DNA from 3 places in the Paraburkholderia sp. 32 genome. Region 1 is predicted to be linked to each of the others. Evidence: riboswitches for the same ligand, from Rfam matches in the RefSeq annotation. Region 1 holds a riboswitch; each other region holds the start of a gene.
What was found. Region 1 has a riboswitch for cobalamin ahead of OKW26_RS09990 (TonB-dependent receptor). Riboswitches for the same ligand answer to the same signal wherever they lie in the genome.
Positions count from the first base shown of each region.

Region 2: it holds a riboswitch for cobalamin, as region 1 does, so the genes downstream of both, OKW26_RS37685 (TonB-dependent receptor domain-containing protein) here and OKW26_RS09990 (TonB-dependent receptor) in region 1, are expected to answer to the same signal.
Region 3: it holds a riboswitch for cobalamin, as region 1 does, so the genes downstream of both, cobA (uroporphyrinogen-III C-methyltransferase) here and OKW26_RS09990 (TonB-dependent receptor) in region 1, are expected to answer to the same signal.

Region 1 is NZ_JBNDKD010000001.1:2,136,221-2,139,490, forward strand. Features, by position in the region: gene OKW26_RS09970 (Fur family transcriptional regulator) at 1-145, opposite strand, end outside; gene OKW26_RS09975 (hypothetical protein) at 187-456, opposite strand; gene OKW26_RS09980 (PIG-L deacetylase family protein) at 425-1,090, opposite strand; gene OKW26_RS09985 (SET domain-containing protein) at 1,087-1,587, opposite strand; cobalamin riboswitch at 1,660-1,818, shown strand; gene OKW26_RS09990 (TonB-dependent receptor) at 2,093-3,270, shown strand, end outside.
Region 2 is NZ_JBNDKD010000003.1:3,206,461-3,209,730, reverse strand. Features, by position in the region: gene OKW26_RS37685 (TonB-dependent receptor domain-containing protein) at 1-1,583, opposite strand, end outside; cobalamin riboswitch at 1,675-1,938, opposite strand; gene OKW26_RS37680 (ATPase) at 2,159-2,518, shown strand; gene OKW26_RS37675 (cell division protein ZapA) at 2,515-2,829, shown strand; RNA gene ssrS (6S RNA) at 2,896-3,077, shown strand; gene OKW26_RS37665 (EVE domain-containing protein) at 3,219-3,270, shown strand, end outside.
Region 3 is NZ_JBNDKD010000001.1:2,711,122-2,714,391, reverse strand. Features, by position in the region: gene OKW26_RS12580 (cobyrinate a,c-diamide synthase) at 1-102, opposite strand, end outside; gene cobO (cob(I)yrinic acid a,c-diamide adenosyltransferase) at 106-708, opposite strand; gene OKW26_RS12570 (cobalamin biosynthesis protein) at 705-1,139, opposite strand; partial or broken gene cobA (uroporphyrinogen-III C-methyltransferase) at 1,215-1,952, opposite strand; cobalamin riboswitch at 2,148-2,407, opposite strand; cobalamin riboswitch at 2,488-2,765, shown strand; gene cobW (cobalamin biosynthesis protein CobW) at 2,968-3,270, shown strand, end outside.

The DNA of each region.
Region 1 (3,270 bases):
CAACGGTAAGCGCAGTGGAGCGCAGCCCCGCCTCGCGCAGGCGCGATGGCCAGTCGGTAGGAGCGTGTGGTGGATGTTTGCGCGGAGAGTGGCGGGTAGGCATGGATGACCGTGGATGCAACTGTCCAATAATGGAATGATACATCGTCCTGCGCGGGCAAGGCCACGCGTGTCGTATGGTCGTCGTCATGGACCTGGCGGCATGCCCTGGTCGAACAGCGGTTGCAGGCCATCCTTCGCAGCGATGGCCATCGGACGCCCGACTGCCGTCTGCCGGCCGCCTGCCCAGCGCTCGAGCCGGTACAACGCGCCGAAGGCGAAGGACGGCGGTTGCATTCCGGCACCGAACACAGCCTCGCCACCGCGTCGCACGCTGTCCGCGAGCCATGACATCAGGCGCAGGTGATAGGGGTTGCGGGCAATTTCACCACGGTGGAAGGTCAGCGCCTCGATCATGGTCACGACGCTTGAGCTGTCGAGTTCGACGAGCGTGTTGGGCTGCTCCAGGGTACCCCAGAATTCTGTTCTGCGCAAGCCAGACGGCGTGGGTATGGTGCTGCAGGGCGTCACATACGAGCCAGTGGACACCGATGTGCGTCGCAGAGCCATCACGCTCGTGCGGGCAGAAGACGATGCGCGGCCGATAGTCGTCGAACAGCGCAGCGAGGCGGTCGACGTCACGGGCCCAGCCTGCCGGGTCGGCGCGGCGTCGCGCCGGCGTGACCGGCTGGCGACCGTCGAAGGCTGGATCCAGCAGCGCAAAATCAAGCCGGGTACAGGCATGGCACAGCTCGTTCCATCGTTCACTGCGGCGGCCCGGGTTACTGCCTAGCGTAGCGACGATGTTCAGTACCTCAAAGCCTGCTTCCTGCTGCAGTCTGAGCGCAAGTCCGCCGGTCAGGCATTCATCATCGGGGTGGGGTGAAACGATCAGCGCAAGCGGCCGCGTGCGGTCCACGCTTCTCGGCGTCGCTGTGCTCTGTGAGATGTCCGGAAGGGGTATCGGCTCGCCCAGCAGTGCGGCGAACGTATCGACGTACGACGTGATGACCTGCGCTCGTGTAGGGTCCCGGTTTGCGCTCCTGTTCATCGACAAAGTTTCCGGGGGGTGGCGATGCCGTCCACCTCAACCGTCGCCAGCATCGTACGGCGGCAGTTCCATGAGCGGCAGCGGCACAGGTAGTTGCGACGGTCTTCGTCAGTGGCGGGATGATCGAACTGAAGGCTGTAGTCGAAGCTCAGTTCCTCGCCTGCGTGGATCAGGCGTTTCGCATGGAGGTACACGCGCAGGATCCCCTGGCGGTCGTAGTCTTCAACCGCCTCGCAGTTCGGTGCGCAACGATGATTGATCCAGCGGGCGGCGTTCCCGCCGGTGCCCGCATCAATGCAGTAGCGTCCGTCACCCAGCGCAAACAGAAAGGTGTGAAACGGGTCTTCAGCGTTGACGGGATGCTGGCGTCGTGCTGCCGCGTGGGTAATGCGCGCCCCCCTGTATTCGATGATGCGCATGCCGCGCGGAATGTCGGCAACGGCAAAGACACCCTTGCCATGGATGGGACTGCGTCGGATCTGGATCAGGCGGGGCATGAATGCAGGAATGTATGCGGTGAAGCAGACTCAAGTATAGCGTTCCCCTTTCTAACTATCGCAACTATGTTGCGTTTACGATGCGGGTTAGGTATCGTTCTGCCGGAATCGCGGGCGATCCGACCGCTGGCGCGATGACCCAGAAGCTGGTGCAAATCCAGCGCGGTCGCGCCACTGTGACCGGTTTCCTGAAACCGGGAGTCAGACCTGGGCCTTGTCTTCCTTCACCTGTCATGGGGCGCGAAACCCCAGGAGAACCGTCATGACCTGCATCCTCAGTGTCCACCGGGCATCGGCTGCCCGTTGCTTCCTCTTTTTCTCCCGTCGTCTGTGTTGACCCGGTAAGTGTCGCCGGTCAGCACGGCATGCCTGGTTCGTGTTTCCGGCAATCGTGCGGCGTTTCACTGCGTCGATGACATGGTGGATCGGCACGTGTGTCGAGCGCATAAAAAACAGGCGCACCGCATACGGTAGCGCCAGAGAAAAAAGAAAAGAGAGCAGGACAATGAAGAAAACCTCGATCCTTTCGCCGTCGCGAGCGCAGCGACGCCGCAGACGTCAGCTCACAGCGGGGATGCTCGGCTGCGCGTGGCTGATCGGCGCGTCGTCCGCGTTTGCTGATGACGGCAGCGGCCCGGCCGCAGAGAGCAAGCAATCTGCGCAGGAGCCGGCACAGACGCTGCCGGCTGTTAAGGTCCAGGCATCGGGCCATACGGATACACCGGACCTGAGCACGCCGATCCGTACCGGCAGCCGGCTTGGACTGTCGAGCCTCGATACGCCGGCGAGCGTCGAGACGCTCACCGGTGAGCAGATTCAGGTGCGCGGCGACACCACGGTCAACGAGGCCATTACGCGTGCGGCCGGCTTTGCCACCGACGCGGCACCCGGCAATGGCGGCACGTCGGTCTCGGTGCGCGGCTTCAGCGGGCCGGAGTCGATCACGACGCTCTATGACGGCACGCGCATGTATCCTGGCGCAGGCACGGTGACCTTTCCGTTCGATACGTGGTCGGTCGACCGGATCGAGGTGCTGCGCGGTCCGGCGTCGGTGCTCTATGGCGAGGGTGGCATCGGCGGCGTGATCAACGTCGTGCCGAAGGCGCCGCAGCGCGACTACGCGACCACGGTCCAGCTCGGCGCGGGCGCCTATGGCGAGAAGCGCGTGGCGCTCGATACGACGGGCGCGCTCGGGCCCATGCTGTCATACCGCTTTTACGTGAGCGATGACCGCTCGAACGGCTGGGTACCGCGCGGCGATTCGCATACCACGGCGCTCGGCGGCGCATTGCGCCTCGACGTCGATCCGACCTTGTCATTCACACTCGACTACGACTACGGGCGCCAGAAGCCCGCGCGCTATTTCGGCATTCCGGTGCTCGACGGTGCGCTCAATCCGGCGTTCCGGTACCAGAACTACAACGTCGCCGATTCCGCGATCTCCTATTACGACCAGTGGACGCGGCTGAACGCGAAGTGGCACGCCATGCCTGGCATCACGGTGCGCAACCAGCTCTATTATTTGCTGACCAACCGCCACTGGCACGATAGCGAGAGCTACGCCCTGCAGCCGGATGGCGATGTGTTGCGCAGTGATTACATCGAGATCCTCCATCATCAGCGGCAGATCGGTGACCAGCTCGACGCGACGATCGACGGGCATGCATGGGGCCATCAGAACCG
Region 2 (3,270 bases), on a different contig from region 1:
GATCCCTCGAGTCCCTGCACCTTCGCACGGCCGACGTTCTCCGCGAGGTAGATGCCGGGGATCGTCTGCACGTAGTCGATCAGATTCGTATAGCGCGTCTGGAATGCGTTCAGACGCATCACGCCGAGCGCATCGGTCGCATACTGCAAACCGGCTTCGACCGAATGACTGCGCTCGGGCTGGATCGACGGGTTGCCGCTGATCGGATAGTACAGATCGTCGAAGCTCGGCGCGCGGAACGCATCCGAATAGCTTGCGGTTACCTTCCAGCGCGACGTGATGTCGAATCCGTAGCCGAGATAGTAACTGTTCGCTCCACCGAAATCGGAGTACTGGTCGCGTCGCACGTTGGCCTGAATCTGGTTGCGGCCGAAGCGCGCGCTGTAGCCCGCGAAGACCGAATCGACGTGACGGTCGGGCGCGGCGAACGTGTCGGAGTCGAGCGTCTGGTCGAGATGCTCGTAGCCGAATTGCAGCTTCTGGTGCGCGGCGAGCGCGAAATCGTTCTGCCACGTGTACTGGCGATTGTCGGTATCGAAGCGGCCGTTGTAGATGCCATTGGTGTTCGACACGCTGCGGTCGTCGCCCTCGGCGAGCGTGACGTGGGTGGTCCACCAGTCGGTCAGCTTGCCGTTCGCGAATACCGACACCTGACGCACCTTGCTATAGAGATTGTTCAGATCGGTGGGCTCGCCGTACGCATTGTCGTAGCTGTTGTCGTTGTTCGACTGGAAATAGCTGACGCCCGCGTCCCACCTGTCGGTGAACTTGTGACGCAGCGACGCGCTGATGCTCTCGTTCAGATTGCCGTTTGCGTTCGGATTCGCGTTCGGCGCCTCGAGCGGATTGAGCGACGAAAAGCCGTCGTCCTTCGTGCGCGCGAGCGAAATATTGAAAGTCGTGCGGCCGTCCTGATCGAGCGCGCCGTTCACGCCGGCCGTTTGCGTCTGCGTGCGATAGCTGCCGTAGCCGACCGAAAAATTGAAACGCGGCGGATGATCGCCGCCGTCTTTCGTGAACACCTGCACGACGCCGCCGATCGCGCCCGAGCCATACAACGCCGACACGTTGCCGTTCACCACTTCGACGTGATCGACCTGATCGAGCGGAATCTGTGCGAGTTGAGCTGAGCCGAGACTCACCGAATCGACGCGCACGCCGTCGATCAGCAGCAGCGATTGCGTCGACGATGCGCCGCGCAGAAAGAGGCTCGTGGTCGAACCGGGGCCACCCGTGCGCGAGATTTGCGCGCCTGGCGCGAGTTGCAGCAGGCCGGGCAGATCGGTCGCGGTCGTGTCGGCGATGTCCTGCTGATCGAACTGCGTAGTCTGCGGGATCGCATCGCGCAACGCTTGCGGTCCGCGTTGCGCGGTCACGACGATCGGCGACAGCACGTTGCCCGACGCATCGGTGGAGGCGGCATTGGCAGCGATTGCAGCGTTTGCGGCGGTAGCATCCGTGGCGGACGATGAAGACGAATACGGCGTCGCAGACGCGGACGCGGGCTCGGCGCTTTGCGCATGCACGACGAGCGGCAGGCTCGCGAACGCGAGCAGCGTTGCGCGGGCGATGGGGGACAGCATGGGATGACATTCCTGTGGATAGCGTGCGCGGCCTGCTTCCCCGCAGGCCGACGCGTCACGAGGCGCCCCCTTGTTTAGCGTTTTCGCGGGGGGACGTCCCTCTTTTCTGGCCGGTATCCGGGCTACGACACATCGATCCGCCTTCCCACGCGTGACGCGCAGTGGCACACTCGCACGTTGAACTTCCAACCTTGCGACCAGGACCGACCTGCATGAGCACATCACATGCGGTCGCTTACCGTTGCGGGGGCAGCGCAGGTTCGCGCATCCGGTTTTGGCACCGCGCGCGTCCTGCTTCCCGTTTAACTGCGCGCGCCGAGAAGCGCGCGCGGGCACCAGAGTGCGGGAAGTTTACGAGCGGCCTCGCGGGGCGTCAAGAAAGGTCAACCGGAGCGCAATCGGTTCTGTTGAATGCAGGTTATTGTCCGATGGATTACCGGTTTTTTACCTTATGGTCGACGACACGACATGCAACGAACCTGCACGTAGCGATGCTGTTACGTCTCGAAACGAGACAATTGTCGGAACCTGTAATATTCCGCGCTAAAATGCGATGTCTTTAGAGGACGCAGCACATGCTCACCGAACTCGAATCACTCTCCCAGAACATCGGCAAGCTGATTGCGATCAGCCAGCGCCACAACGAAGCGCGGCTCGCGCTCGAAGAGCAGCTCGCGCAAACGCGTGCCGAAGTGCAAGCCACGCATGCGGAACTCGCGCAATTGCGCGAAGAGCGCGACGCACTGCAGGCGGAACGCGACGCGCTGTCCGCCAAGATCGACGACGCTCAGGTGCGCCTGAATGCGATTCTCGAAAAATTGCCGCGCGCACGCGCGAGCAGCGAACCGGATAACCAGCTCGATCTGCTCGAGTCCGCCCAGCCCGGACACGAGGAAGCGGAAAGCGACGTGAGCCGACACGGAGAAAGCGCATGACCACCAAGCAGATCGAAGTATCGATTCTCGAAGTACCCTATCGTCTCGCCTGCTCGCCGGAAACGGAAGGCGCGCTGCTCGAGGCGGTCGCGCGCGTCGACGCCGAGATGAAGAAAATCCGCAGCGGCAGCAACGTGCGCGGCACCGATCGCATCGCGGTGATGGCTGCGCTGTCGCTGGCATCGGAACTGCTTAAGCTGCAAAGCAGCGTGCGACACGGAGAAGCATTTCCCGCTGAAGAAATCCGGCGTACAATGCAGCAAATGAACGAACAGCTAGGTACTGTGATCGAGCAGTACAGCTTGCAGTAAGCAGTAGTGGGCCGGTTTCGAATCGGTCACGTGTTGAACGGTTTGGGTTGTAGCTTCATCGGTTTAGCTTCCCTGCCTGGTTCGCCAAGGTCATACATTCCTTGAACCAATGCCATGTGCACGGTTGCGGAAATTTGTAGCACGGGTGTGCGCGTCACTCAGTCTGATGTACCCGAAGTGTTGCTAACTGCGACCAATTCTGAACCCTCGGTTCAGGATGCCGGCCTAGCGGCTAAGGCGGGGACCTTATCTGGAACGGCATCGGACTTCGGTTCGATGCCGTTTTTCTTTGGTCGTCGTTTTTTCGTTTGAGCGCCTTTTTCAGGGGTTTTTCCGTACACGCCTGCTGTTGTTGCGCTTCGTTCAATCTCATACGCTCACTCCGATTCATGCGCTACTGGCTGATGAAGTCCGAACCGGACGAAGCAAGCATCGACGACC
Region 3 (3,270 bases), 570 kb from region 1:
TTGTCCCGACGCGGGCGCGCTGATGAACAGCGCGGGGCACGCCCCGAAGGAAGTCCCCTGGGGGGGCGCCCCGGACGAAGCCCCGTTGGGGGACGTCGACATCGCTCAGAACTCCACGCCGCGCTGCGCCTTCACACCTTGCTCGCGATACGGATGCTTGATCGCGCGCATTTCGGTGACGAGGTCGGCAGCTTCGATCAGCGCGTCCGGCGCATGGCGTCCGGTCACGACGACGTGCAACATCGGCGCACGCGCGTTGATCACCGCGAGCACTTCGTCGAGCGGCAGGTATTCGTACTTCAGCACGGTGTTCAGCTCGTCGAGGATCACCATCTGGTAGTCGCCGCTTTCGATCATCCGCCGCGCTTCGTTCCAGCCTTTGCGCGCGGTCGCCATGTCGGCCTCGCGGTTCTGCGTGTTCCACGTGTAGCCGTCGCCCATCGTGACGAAATCGCATTGCGCGATCGCGCCGAGGAAATCGCGCTCCGACGTATGCAGCGCGCCCTTGATGAACTGCACGACGCCGAGCCGCATGCCGTGGCCGAGCACCCGCACGGCCATGCCGAACGCGGCCGTGCTCTTGCCCTTGCCGGTGCCGGTGTTGACGATCAGCAGGCCTTTTTCGACGGTCGCGCCGGCCTGCTTCTTTTCGTGGCCTTCGCGGCGGCGTTCGGTCATGCGTTGATGCGATTCCGGATCGGTTTTCATCGAGGGTCCTGGTTTTGAGAGGCGGGATGGGATGGGGGCGCGTCGCTAAGGGCAGCGTTGTTCGCCGCTGCGATCGCCACCGTGATGCCGGCGTGCGCGGTCTTGCGTACGATTAGACGGGCGTTTTGTGCGGTTGTGGTGGAGTCCGGCGCCGTTGCCGCCAGCAGCGCGCACGGCTCGCACACACCATCGACACCGAGATGCGCGTGTGCCGCCGCCGACGGCGACGCGACCGGTACCGCGGCGATCTGCTCGCGGCTGAACAGTTGCAGCGGCAGTTGATGACGTGAGCAGAATTCGAGCAGACCGGCTTCGTTGGCTTTGGTGTCGATCGTCGCGATCGCGCGGATCTGCTCGAAGGCATTCGATCCGAGCGCTGCGCGCACGGCGGCTTCGATCTCAGCGGCTTCGCTGTGCAAGCGGCAACCGATGCCGACGCTCAGCGTTTTGATCGCGCGTCCGAGTCCGTGTCGTGTCGCGCTCGCTGCCAGTTCGTGAGCAACGCCGGCGTCGCGTTTGGCCGCATCACGCGCCAGTGCGAGCGACGCCACACCGCCGATCACGACGATCGCCGGCGAGCCGAGCCCCGCGCGCGCCACCGCCTCGGCGAACTCGCGAAGCGGCGCGAGCACATGACGATGCTCAGGCCGCGTCGCCGACTCGATCGCCGCGCACGGCGTGTCGGCGGACATGCCGGCCGCGAGCAATGCGCGGGCGATCTCGCCGAGCCGGCGCATGCCCATGTAGATCACCAGCGTCATGCGCGTCGCAGCGAGCGCGGCCCAGTCCGGTTCGCCACTGCCGGCGCCGTGGCCGGTGACGAACACGACGCCCTGCGCGAGATCACGATGCGTGACCGCGATACCGAGCGCCGCGGGCGCCGCGATGCCGGCCGTGATGCCGTTGATCACGTCGACTTCGATACCCGCGGCCTGTAGCGCCTGCAACTCTTCGCCGCCGCGGCCGAACACGAACGGATCGCCGCCCTTGAGCCGCGCGACGCTGCGCCCCGCGCGCAGATGCCCGAGCATTTGCGCGACGATGTCGGCTTGCGGCGTCGACGGATGGCCGCCGCGCTTGCCGACGTACACGACTTGCGCGTCGGTGCGCGCGAACTGCAGCACGTCGGGATTCACCAGATCGTCGACGAGCACGACATCGGCCTGCGCGAGCGCACGGGTGGCCTTCAGCGTGATCAGTTCGACGTCGCCGGGACCGGCGCCGATCAGCCAGGCGCGCGTCATCGCGGCGTGCATGGCGCGCGCCATGCGGTGATGGAAGAAGAGAAGCGGCGTGCGACAGCGCGCGCGGCGGTGAATATAGAGGTCATGCGCAACTGCGAATCCGGGCACGCGCGATGCCGCGCTGCTACGCCTTCACATCCGTTCCCCGCGGATTCCGGCGGCCGGCGGCGCCACGTGATGCACGGATGCAATGCGGCACCGCCTCCGCGTCTGGCCGGTATCCGGGCTGGCGGCCTCATGCGCTTCGCCTTCCCGTCCCGGTTTGTGGATTCGCGGGACAGTGGCATCAAAAAACGCATGCGCGGCACGTCGGAATCGAAGGCGAATCGAATCGCGCGCCGCAGGTCGCTTACCGTTGCGGGGACAGCACAGGTTGAACGCGCGAGGCGCTGCCTGTTTCCCGTTTAACTGCACACGCGAGCGCATGTGCGGGCACCAAACGCGCGCATACGATAGCACATGGCGCCTTGCCGGATAAGCCTCGGCGGCGCTTTCCGGCTCTGTGCGTTGCTTGACTGCGCAACGCCGCGGGCCTACACTCGCACGCACTTTGGGTGCTCGCGTGCGCGCTCGTGCGCATGCAGTTAAACGGGAAACAGGGAGCCACCTGCTCTGGAGCGGCTAACCTGTGCTGTCCCCGCAACGGTAAGCGAAAAGCGGTTCCGGCTTGATAGCCGGGCACCGCAGTGCCGGCTTCGATGTCCTCGCGCAAGCTCGCGTGGACATTTCACCACTGGACGAGAAACCACTCGGCCGGGAAGGGGAAGCGGCGCTTTCGCCAGCCCGGATACCGGCCCAAAGAAGCAGAACGACCGCCGCGGGGATGCGGCGGCGCGTTCATGACCTCAGTTCCGCTTTCTGTATTTCCGTTGTCGCGGCAATGCCGTCGTTCGTCCCCGTGTCTGGTGATCGCTGGTACTGCTGCGCGTGCTTCATTCGCTCCATTCGCCAGCCGACGCGGACCCACGCGCGGACTTTCCGGCATACCGATCAACGCCAAGGGATGGACCTCACGATGCAAACTCAATTGCGCAAGATCCCCGTCACGATCGTCACGGGCTTTCTCGGCAGCGGCAAAACCACGCTGCTGCGGCACATTCTTCAGCATGCGGGCGGCAAGCGCATTGCGGTGATCGTCAACGAGTTCGGCGAGCTCGGCATCGACGGCGAAATCCTCAGGGGCTGCGGCATCGGTTGCGATGAAAACGGCGTCGAGACCGAAGGGCAATTGTATGAACTCGCGAACGGTTGTTTGTGCTGCACAGTGCAGGAAGAATTTTTCCCGGTGATGGAAAAGCTCGCGGAGCGCCGCGATGAA